Regions from separate parts of the Primorskyibacter sp. S87 genome, predicted to be linked through region 2. Evidence: riboswitches for the same ligand, from Rfam matches in the RefSeq annotation. Region 2 holds a riboswitch; the other holds the start of a gene.
The links. A riboswitch is a leader RNA that binds a small molecule or an ion and turns the genes downstream of it on or off. The one in region 2 is predicted to bind cobalamin.

Region 1 (5,106 bases), on a different contig from region 2:
GCAACCCGACAATCATGCGCAGCAATGTCGACTTTCCGGCGCCGTTCGGACCGGTGATCGATAGCCGCTCGCCTTCGTTGAGCGTCAGAGTCGCCCCATTAAGCACGGAGTCATGGCCGGGATAGGCGAAATGAACATCGGACAGTTCAATCAGCGACATGGGCGACCTCCAGGCCGATCAGGGCCAGCAGGACGGCGCATACCGTTGCTATGAACAAATGGTCAATGCGGCGCAGGCGAAAGCGCTCCAGCACCACGAGGCGGCCCGAGAAGCCCCGGCATTTCATCGCCTCGAGAATCCGCTCCGAACGTTCCACCGCCCGCACCAGCATCATGCCCACGAGATAGCCAAAGCTGCGATAAGTGTGCCAGTTGGTGCCGGGTCGAAAGCCGCGCAGGCGCATGGCGGTGCGAAGACGCAGGTATTCCTCGCGCAGAACCTCGATATAGCGGATGGTAAAGAGCAGCAGGTGAACAAGCCGGTCCGGGCAGCGCAGCTTGTGCAGCGCGTGGCCCAAAGTGACCGGCTCCATCGTGCCCACCAGCGTCATCAGCGCCAGCACAACGGCATTGGCGGTCAGCGCGATCTCGATGGCGCGCCAGAGCCCTTCCCACGACGCCGGATAACCCCAGAGCGTGAAGATTGGCGTGCCAGGCATGGTGAACGGCAGCATCACCAGCATAAACAGAATGAACCCGTCCATGGCCGCGACCCGCCGGAGCGTCGGGCGCGGCGGCAGTTGTGAAACCGCCAACAGGCTCAGCGAAATACAAAGCGCCGCCGCCAGCGCCTCAAAGCGCGAAAGCGACACGACGGTTGCGGCATAGGCGACGGCGGCCACGATCCGCACCCGCGGGTCGATCTCGCCGATCAGGCCTACGGCAAAGCTGGCGCCGGTCTTGGACTGGGTTTTTGCTCCTGCGGACAACACCTGGTTCATCGGTCAGCCCGCCAGTTTCAGTTTGCGCCGGGCGGCAAGATAGAACCCAAGGCCAAACAGGCCAAAGATGTACCCGATCCCGCCAAGGATGGTCTGAAGATCGTTCTTTTCCTTGTATGCAGCTATCTCGCGTCGCAGGGATCTGGTTTCGTCCCGCACGATGGTGGCAATTACCGCGCGCTCTTCGTCGGACAGCGAAGCAACCGCAACTGTGCCTTTGGCGACAGCGTTGGGCTTGGTCGCAACGGGCTCTTCAGCCGCGACGCCCAGTATGGCGGCCACTTCGTCGGCGGGCATGGTGATATTTGCGACGTGACCGGCGCCGAGATCGGAATAGAAGCGATGGGCCACAGGCTGTTCCGGGGCAAAGACAAAGAACCCATCCTCGTCCGTGATCGTTTCGCCCAGTCGGTTGCCTTCGCCATCGAACACCTCGACCGGCTGGTTCGAAGCCATTTCACCGTTTGAAAGACCGATCTCACCTTCGATCATGTTGCCCGAGGCAAAAACCGACGCGATCACCTTGTGCGCCAAGGCCGGCGCCGCAGCAAAGAGCAGGACAAAGAGGAGGAGCGCACGGGTCATGCCTCAGGCCCCCTTCACGGAAACAAAGAGATCCGGCTTGACCTTGCGCGCAAGATAAATCGCCGCTGCGGACAACAGCCCTTCGATCACCATCACCGGAATATGGGCAAAGAAAACCAGTTTTGCGGCCGGCAGGAATTCTTCGCCGGTCAGGGCCAGCGAGACAGCAACAAACACCGTTGTCAGCCCGATCGACAAGGCCCCGCCGATCCCGGCCCAGATCGCACCCGTCATTGGTGTGCCGCTGACGACCAACCGGCCGAACAGCATCCAGACAATTACTGCGGGCATCGCGATGTTGAACGCGTTGACACCCAAAACGGTCAACCCACCGAAACCGAAGAACACTGCCTGCAGCAAAAGCCCCACGAACAGTGCCGGAAAAGCCGCCCAGCCGAGCACCAGCCCGGCCAGGCCATTCATGATGAGATGCACCGAAGACGGCCCGATCGGAACGTGGATCAGCGACGCTACGAAAAAGCTGGCCGACAGCACACCGGCGGCCGGGATCTTCTCGACCGGGAGTTGCCGCAGCCCCATCGCCAGCCCGCCCACGGCAAGCGCAGCGCCGCCGAGGATCACGGGTGTGGACAGGGCTCCGTCTACGATGTGCATGCGCCGGGCTCCCTATTCCAGGTTATGCGCGCGAATCCAGATCACCGCATCCTGGCTGAGTTCCTTGCCTTCGAACTCGGTATCGGGCCCGGATCCGAGCGCGGCGAATCCCCAGTACCCTGCCTTGGCAATGCCAAATGTGAAATAGCCGTTTGCGTCCGAAATGGCGACGATCGCGCCACCGGGCATCGGCGCGGCAGTCACCGGCTTGGTCCCGTCACCATCCAGCCGCGGTTCGGCAGCCATATACTCTACTTCGATCTCCGCACCGGAAACGGGCTCACCTCCGGACAAAACACGGCCGGTGAAGGTTGACCCGGCAATCACGTTGTAGGGCTTGTTGAGCGGCATGATCTCGGTCTTGAGCCCGACCGGCTGATCCCAATCTGTGGGCAGCTCGTTGCGGTTCAGAAAAACCTTGGTGATTTGCTGGATATATTTATCTTCGCTTTCCTCGAAATAGGGCTGCGGAACGGTCACCAGCACGTAGTCGCCTGATCGCTTCACCGGCACGCTCCCGGTTAACGCGGCCCCTTCGTTTTCGCCGGCGCGAAAGCGGGACGGTTGCAACCGGTCCATCAGATCCACCTTCTCGCCCTTGTGGATCATGTAGAATGCCTGCGGCATTTCCAGATCCATCACGTGACCGTTGGACTGTGGGTGCCAGAAAATCAGCTTGACCGGCACGTCCCCGGGACGGTCGATCATGGCGGTTTCTGTGTAGTTGAGTAGAAAATGCGCCCCCGCAAGCGAGGGGATTGAAATGGCAGCGGCGGCGGCCAATAGGGTCTTCTTCATCTGACGTCCTTCATCGAAACCGACGACCCCAATGGGATCGCCTGAACAGAAGGGACGAACGGGAGGATGCGGCAAGGGCCGGGCCTTGTCAGGTCCGGCACGAGCCAGACGCCCACCCCGGCGTCCGGTTGCTTTGGCCCCGTGAAGGGCCTGAACATCCGGCAGGTCTCCTGACTTGCGGCTCTTCGCTTGGCTGGCCTTCCCGGATCTCTCCAGTGGCATGATCAGCCGCGCTCACCGCCTACAGTTGCGGGGGCAGTCCCGGATTTGGCCAGACAAGTCAGGCCGCACCGTGTTCCCTTTTGCTTCCACAGGGCAATGCCTGCGGAACCGAATGTCCGGCGCTTATGCCAAATCCGGGCTTGCTGCGTCAATCTGCAAAATCGGAACCCGGACGAACATCCCTGCCGATGGTGAAACCGTCGCCGTCCTCAGTATGTTGCGGCAGTCTGAAATAGCGGTTCCCGGCTCATTGGAATACGATGACCCACACAAGTTGACGCATCGTAAGCCTCTGTGATTCCACCGTCTTAAAGGTGACTCAAATTGGCTAATTTTCGAATCCAACATGATCTGAATCAATAACAGTTCCAAAAATTTCAGTTAGTGGTCGCCCACAGGCAATTTGCGATAGCCACAAAAATGGGAGCCACGCGTGCCGCACAATCCGAACAGACGCTCTTTTTTGAAGGGCGGGTTCAATTCCAGCGTGGAAATGCGCCCGTTTGGGGCGCTACCGGATTCGGTATTTTTCGACACGTGTGCGCGCTGCGGCGATTGCGGTCCGGCTTGCCCCGAATCCATTATCGAATTTGATTCCGACGGATTTCCAAAGGTCGACTTCAAAGCCGGGAAATGCACGTTCTGCGGCGAGTGTATCGATGTCTGCGAACCCGAAGCGCTGAGACGTGATCAGGACTGGGCATGGAAGGCCAGTGTGGAAAGCGGGTGCCTGTCGCTCAACTCCGTTCAATGCCGCACCTGTCAGGACTTCTGCGACCACGGTGCAATCCGATTTCAGCTCAGGACCGGTGGACGCGCGCAACCGGTTCTTGATGCAGATTTGTGCACGGGCTGTGGCGGATGCGCCGCGTCCTGCCCGGTGGATGCTATCAGTTTCGAACACCCCCCTCAAAAGCCCACGCAACAGATGGAGACCTGTGCATGACTAATATCTGCGGTTGCCTGGTCCACGCCATGCCCGAGATGACCGAGCAGGTCATTGCAGCGATCAATGAAACCCAAGGCGGAGAGGTGCATGCCCATGATCAGGGCCGCATCGTCGTCACCGTCGAAGACACGGAAACCCAGCGTGCCTCGGATCAGATCATGGACATGCATCAGATCCCCGGCGTGCTGACCGTCACGCTCACCTATCACCATTTCGAGGATCTGGACGAAAGCGCCGATGCCCTCGTCCAACCCAAACACTGAACGGGAGACCAGTCCCCATGACCAAGCACAGCAAACTGCCAACGTCCCGCCGATCGTTCCTCAAGGCATCCGCAGCGGCCGCTACCGCTTCGGCGGCGGGTTGTAGGTGTGCGCATAACGCTGCATCCCTTCCATTGATTTCATTGAGGAAATTTTCAGAGTTTCGCCCATAATATTGCACAGCGTTTGCGCATAACTTTGCACGATTTGCCCATAAAGTTGCACTATCACCTGAACTCGCCACCTCATTGGGCGAGAGACGTCAGGGAGATCAACTTTGAGGCATTGATTCTCTAGTATTAAGTGCATTTGTCGCCGCAAGGTGCAAGATTTAGTTGTGGCAGGCTCGCCGATTGCCCTTCTTGCTTTGAAGGCCCTCAGGTGGGAGGAGTAGGTATTCTCCGGCCGGAGTTTTTTAAGATTGGATCGTCTAGTGCAGCCCTTTGTATTCAGCCCTGATCTGCTGTCGCAGCTCCAAGTCAATCTTGGGAGTTTTTCGGCCCAGACGGTCGAGCAAAGCGGATTGCGAGATGCTGCTGTGGCAATCGTAGTTACTGAGCACCAGGAAACGGGTGAGGCCTGCGTGTTGATGACTTTGAGGCCCCCGAAGCTCAACCGCCACGGCGGTCAGTACGCCTTGCCTGGCGGCCGCCTGGACGAAGGTGAGCTTGTGGTTGATGCCGCCCTCAGGGAGTTGCACGAAGAACTGGGTTTGGATCTGGGTGCAGATAGC
Region 2 (5,106 bases):
GCGGTCAGGATAAAGGGGCCAAGAACGTTGCCGGTATCGAAATCCTTGCCCTTTGCAGGACCGAGTTGGCCAGGCATTTCCGCCATCTGAGCGTCTCGCGCCGAGACATCGTTCAGGATCGTATAACCAAAAATGAAGCTCTCGGCCTCCTCCGGCCTGATGTTCTTGCCCTTCTTGCCGATGACCACGGCCATTTCCAATTCAATGTCCAGAAAACTGGCATATGCGGGCCAAATCACATCCTGCCCGTGGCCGACAAAGCTAAGCCGATTGCCCTTGTAATAGATCGGCTGCTCGAACCAAACGCCGGGAATTGCAAAGGGCCGCCCTGTCATCTTTTCCGCAGCGGCAAAGCTGTTCTTGAGATGTGTTTCAAAGGCCAGGCAATCACGAAACTGCACCGGCAAGAGCGGCGGACAGAAGGTGATTTCTTCTTCCTCGAGAATACAACGATCCGAGGCATCCGCTATTAGACCGGATGCCAGATCCAGCGCCGGATTCCCTGCGTAGATCACCGCCATCATGTCGATGAACCAGGCGCAGTCTTCCCCTGCCAGTTCAGCCGCAAGATGCAGATCGAGCAAACGGCCATCCTTAAGAGCGGCAACAACATGTTCGCGCCCTTCGTAGCACACGGTTCCAAGTCGCATTGGCTTCCTCCTCGAACAAGGCCGCTGCCCGGACAATGCCGGGAGAGGCATCTTGATTTTGAACGGGAAGCAGGAGATCTCGAATCCGGCAGGCGGCAGGCTTTCGAGATTCGAAAGCTTCTCCATGTGACAATACCCGATTTCCTTCGAGGAGTGGTGACCTTCGCAGATGATCGCAAGGCCATCGGGCTTTGCCCATTCCGCTCGGTCAGCCGAATGGGTGCGCCTCAGCTCCAAGCGCCTGTTCCCGTTACCCGTCCTCCCCTCCGGTCAGGGAGAGCGTCGCATTTTACCCCATGCCGCAGCCTTTCATCAGATCGACCGGTTCGCCTTCGTGGTCTCCCGCCGGTGTATTCGCCACTACAATTCCGTGCGGCCTGAGCATGTGGCTGATCCAGTTCAGCTCTGCCTCGCCATCAGCCAAGATGCGGTCTTATGCGATGTCGCGCATCAATGCCGTTCGGGTGGCCGCTAGATTCGTCGCGAGCGTCTCGCCTCGGTGACTGCGGCACCCGGTTGCCGCCGGTGACGCCTGCAAGGTCGCTTTTCCGCCAAAGTACCTCCGCATTGACCCGCTCAGGCCCGTTGCGCTTGACAAGGTGGCCGGGCATGCCGCATTCCGCTGTTCGCTGGTGTCCGAGAAATCGGATGAAAAGGGAATGCACCACCGGGAACTCTCCCGCCAAGTGCAGCCGCCCCCGCGACCGTGACCGGAAAGGGTGCCCAAGCCACTGGCCAAAAGGCCGGGAAGGCGGGACAGCCGCCGGAGGATCCTCAACAGGGACCCTCCGATATCCGCAAGCCGGGAGACCTGCCAGCAACCGAAGACCGATAACCGGGCGGGGTGTTCCGGTGACGGGCCGATGTCTCGGACCATGGCCCGCATTAACCCCGTCCCCCAGACCCAAAGGGGGATGAGACGTGACTGAGACCGATCCGGTCGAACTGCTGGTCTGCACAACCTGCCGACGCGGCCTGCCGATGGAAGAAGATGCCCCGCGACCGGGGGCTTTGCTGCATCAGGCTCTTTCAGGTGCCGGGTTGCCCGAAGGCATCAAGGTTAAACCCGTTGAATGCCTGTCGAACTGCGATCAGGGCTGTTCGATCGTGCTGCGTGGCGGCCCCGGGCGCTGGACCTTTGTTTATGAAAACCTGCACGAGGCAAACGACATCGAGACAATCGTTGACGGCGCCTCGAAGTATCATGCCACACAGGACGGGTTGGTCCCATGGCGTGAACGTCCCGTCCATTTCCGCAAGAACTGCGCTGCCCGCATCCCCCCGATTGGAGCCCGACCATGAGCACTTTGGAGAAACTTCCCGTCACTGTCATCACCGGCTTTCTCGGCTCGGGAAAGACAACACTGATCCGTCACCTGATGCAGAATCCGCAGGGCAAGCGTCTGGCGGTTGTGGTTAACGAATTCGGCGATGTGGGCGTCGATGGTGAAATCCTGAAAAGCTGCGCCATCCCCGATTGCCCAGCAGAAAACATCATGGAACTGGCCAACGGCTGCATCTGCTGCACCGTTGCTGATGATTTCATTCCAACCATCGAAGCACTGATGGCGCTGGACCCACGGCCAGATCACATCCTGATCGAAACTTCCGGTCTGGCCTTGCCGAAGCCGCTTCTCAAGGCCTTCGACTGGCCCGATATCCGTTCCAAGATCACTGTTGATGGCGTCATTGCGCTGGCCGATGCCGAGGCCGTTGCCGCAGGCCGCTTTGCACCCAACGTGGCGGCAGTGGATGCCCAGCGCTTGGCTGATGACTCGATTGATCATGAAACGCCACTTAGCGAAGTGTTCGAAGATCAGATTTCCTGCGCCGACATTATCTTGCTGACCAAACCTGACCTGGCCGGGCCTGACGGTGTGGCAAAGGCCAAGGAGGTTATCGCCGCCGAAGCCCCGCGCCCGCTGCCGGTCGTCGAGGTGGCTGAAGGCGAGGTCGATGTGCGAGTGGTGTTGGGATTGGAAGCCGCGGCCGAAGACGACATGGACGCCCGCCCCAGCCATCACGACGCACCGCATGACCATGACCACGACGATTTCGAAAGCGTCGTTATCAACTTGCCCGAACTCTCCGACCCGGCGGAACTGGTCGGCAAAATCGAACGGCTGGCCAACGAGATGAACATCCTGCGGGTCAAGGGCTATGCGGCGGTGCAGGGAAAACCGATGCGGCTTCTGGTTCAGGCTGTCGGCGCCCGGGTGCGCCACCAGTTTGACCGGCCATGGAAACCGGATGAAAACCGCCTTGGCAGGGTTGTCGTAATCGCTGAACATGACGATATCGACGAAGCGGCGATCGGCGGTGTCCTAGCCGGTGTTGCCGAGCCTGCCGAGTAAGGGAACCGCCCCGCATGCATGTCGTCTTCCGCGAGAGCCACGGGCTGGAGGAAACCGAGACCCCAACCGATCTGGGACAAAGCCCAGCGGATCTGGTGGTGCTGTCCTTTTCAGACAGCGATCTCGGTGCTTTCGCCGCCGGGTGGCATCGCGGAGGCGGACCCGACGGGCAAATGCCGACTCTTCGGCTCGCCAATCTGGCGGCGCTCAAGCACCCGCTTTCCGTAGACACCTATGTCGAGCAGACGCTGACCGGCGCCAAGGGAATCCTGATCCGCCTGATTGGCGGCGTGCCCTATTGGACCTACGGGTTGCAGCAAGTGCTTGCATTGGCTCAGGAAAAGGATTTGGCCCTTGCCGTTCTGCCCGCAGATGGAAGGGAAGACACCCGGCTTGACGCCTACTCGACGCTTCCGGTCTCAACGCTAAGGCGGCTGGCCCATCTGTGCGACACCGGCGGCGAAGTGGCTGCACAGGCGGCGCTGGCGCAGATGGCATTGGCGACCGGCCTCTATGCTGGGCCGGTTCTGGGTGCCAAGACGATACCGGAATGCGGCGCCTGGTGTCCGGAACGTGGCGTTGTCCCAGCCGAGGCTGCATTCGATGGCATGGAAAAGCCGCGCGTTATCATCACCTTCTATCGTGCCTACGTGACCGCTGCCGACACCGCGCCGATCGCCGCGCTGGTGCACGCTTTCCGGAACGCTGGTTTTGCCGCAGTCGCGCTGTTTGCACCTTCGCTCAAGGCTCGGGCATCCGCCGCATGGTTGAGGGAGCAGACGGTTGCCCTGTCCCCGGCTGCCATCGTGAATGCCACCGCGTTTTCCGGCAAGGGAGATGACGGTTCGTCACCGCTGGATGCGGCGGGTGTGCCGGTCTTTCAGGCCATGCTCGCCACCTCGGGCCGGGCAGCTTGGGCCGAAGCCGAGCGTGGGCTGTCACCTACCGATCTGGCGATGCATGTGGTCCTGCCCGAAGTCGACGGGCGTATCACCGGGTCCGTCATATCCTTCAAGGAGACCGCACAACGCCTTGAGGATCTGCAATTCGCTCGAACCCTGCACACCCCGGACCCGGACCGCATCGCCGCGCTGGTCAACCGGGTTCGCCATTGGGTCCGGCTGGCAGACAGCCCCAACTCTGAGAAAAACCCTGTTCTGGTGCTGTCCACCTACCCGGGGAAAACGTGGCAGATGGCGCATGCTGTTGGGCTGGATGCCCTTGCCTCGGCAGAGAGCATCCTCACGGATCTGCAAAGCGAAGGCTACGACATATCCAACGGCACGCCGATTTCCGAAGAGTTGCAGCACGCTGAGATCAGGTGGCCCGTCGAGCATTACCGGCAAGCCCTTGCCTCGATTTCGCCGCAATTACGTCAAAATTTGCAAAGTAAATGGGGATCACCCGAAGATGATCCGGCATTTTCGCAATCTGCCTTCCATTTTTCCGCAGTACGGCGCGGCAAAGCAGTTGTTGCACTGCAACCGGAACGTGGTGTTCCGGATCAGCGCGATGATGACTATCACGACCTCAGCCGAACACCCAGACATGCATATGTCGCGTTCTACCTCTGGCTCAGGCACGAACTGAAGGTTGACGCCCTCATTCATATCGGAGCCCATGGAACACTCGAATGGCTGCCGGGAAAATCCGCAGCACTGTCAAATGAGTGCTGGCCGGAAAGCCTCGCGGCCGATTTGCCCGTTATTTATCCCTTTATCGTCAACGACCCCGGAGAGGCAGCGCAGGCCAAGCGCCGCATTGGCGCGGTGACTTTGGGCCATATCCCGCCTGCACTTAAGCAAAGTGAAACACCGGACCGGATGGTTCGGCTGGAAGCCCTGCTTGACGAGTTTTCGAACGCTGACGGGCTCGATCCGCGGCGCCGAGATCGGTTGCAGGGCGAAATCCGCGACGAAGCGCAGGCAATCGGGCTAGAGCAGGATCTGGGCCTCGACGGCGCCAGTTCCACCGCCGAGGCGATCACCCGAATTGACCGCTTTGTCTGCGACATCAAGGAAAGTCAGTTCGGTGACGGCCTGCACGTTTTCGGCCGCGTTCCTGAGGTGACCGGCAGTTTCGATCCAGCGCCCTCGGCACAG

Region 1: it holds a riboswitch for cobalamin, as region 2 does, so the genes downstream of both, ACP15U_RS17890 (DUF4198 domain-containing protein) here and ACP15U_RS01365 (DUF1636 family protein) in region 2, are expected to answer to the same signal.

Annotation. Positions count from the first base shown of each region.
Region 1 is NZ_JBNAGF010000012.1:72,127-77,232, reverse strand. Features, by position in the region: gene ACP15U_RS17910 (energy-coupling factor ABC transporter ATP-binding protein) at 1-160, opposite strand, end outside; gene cbiQ (cobalt ECF transporter T component CbiQ) at 147-941, opposite strand; gene ACP15U_RS17900 (cobalt ABC transporter permease) at 945-1,526, opposite strand; gene cbiM (cobalt transporter CbiM) at 1,530-2,141, opposite strand; gene ACP15U_RS17890 (DUF4198 domain-containing protein) at 2,154-2,939, opposite strand; cobalamin riboswitch at 3,083-3,289, opposite strand; gene napF (ferredoxin-type protein NapF) at 3,595-4,107, shown strand; gene ACP15U_RS17880 (chaperone NapD) at 4,104-4,373, shown strand; gene ACP15U_RS17875 (twin-arginine translocation signal domain-containing protein) at 4,391-4,546, shown strand; gene ACP15U_RS17870 (NUDIX hydrolase) at 4,807-5,106, shown strand, end outside.
Region 2 is NZ_JBNAGF010000001.1:259,810-264,915, reverse strand. Features, by position in the region: gene ACP15U_RS01375 (fumarylacetoacetate hydrolase family protein) at 1-650, opposite strand, end outside; gene ACP15U_RS01370 (hypothetical protein) at 940-1,074, opposite strand; cobalamin riboswitch at 1,264-1,483, shown strand; gene ACP15U_RS01365 (DUF1636 family protein) at 1,572-1,952, shown strand; gene cobW (cobalamin biosynthesis protein CobW) at 1,949-3,004, shown strand; gene cobN (cobaltochelatase subunit CobN) at 3,019-5,106, shown strand, end outside.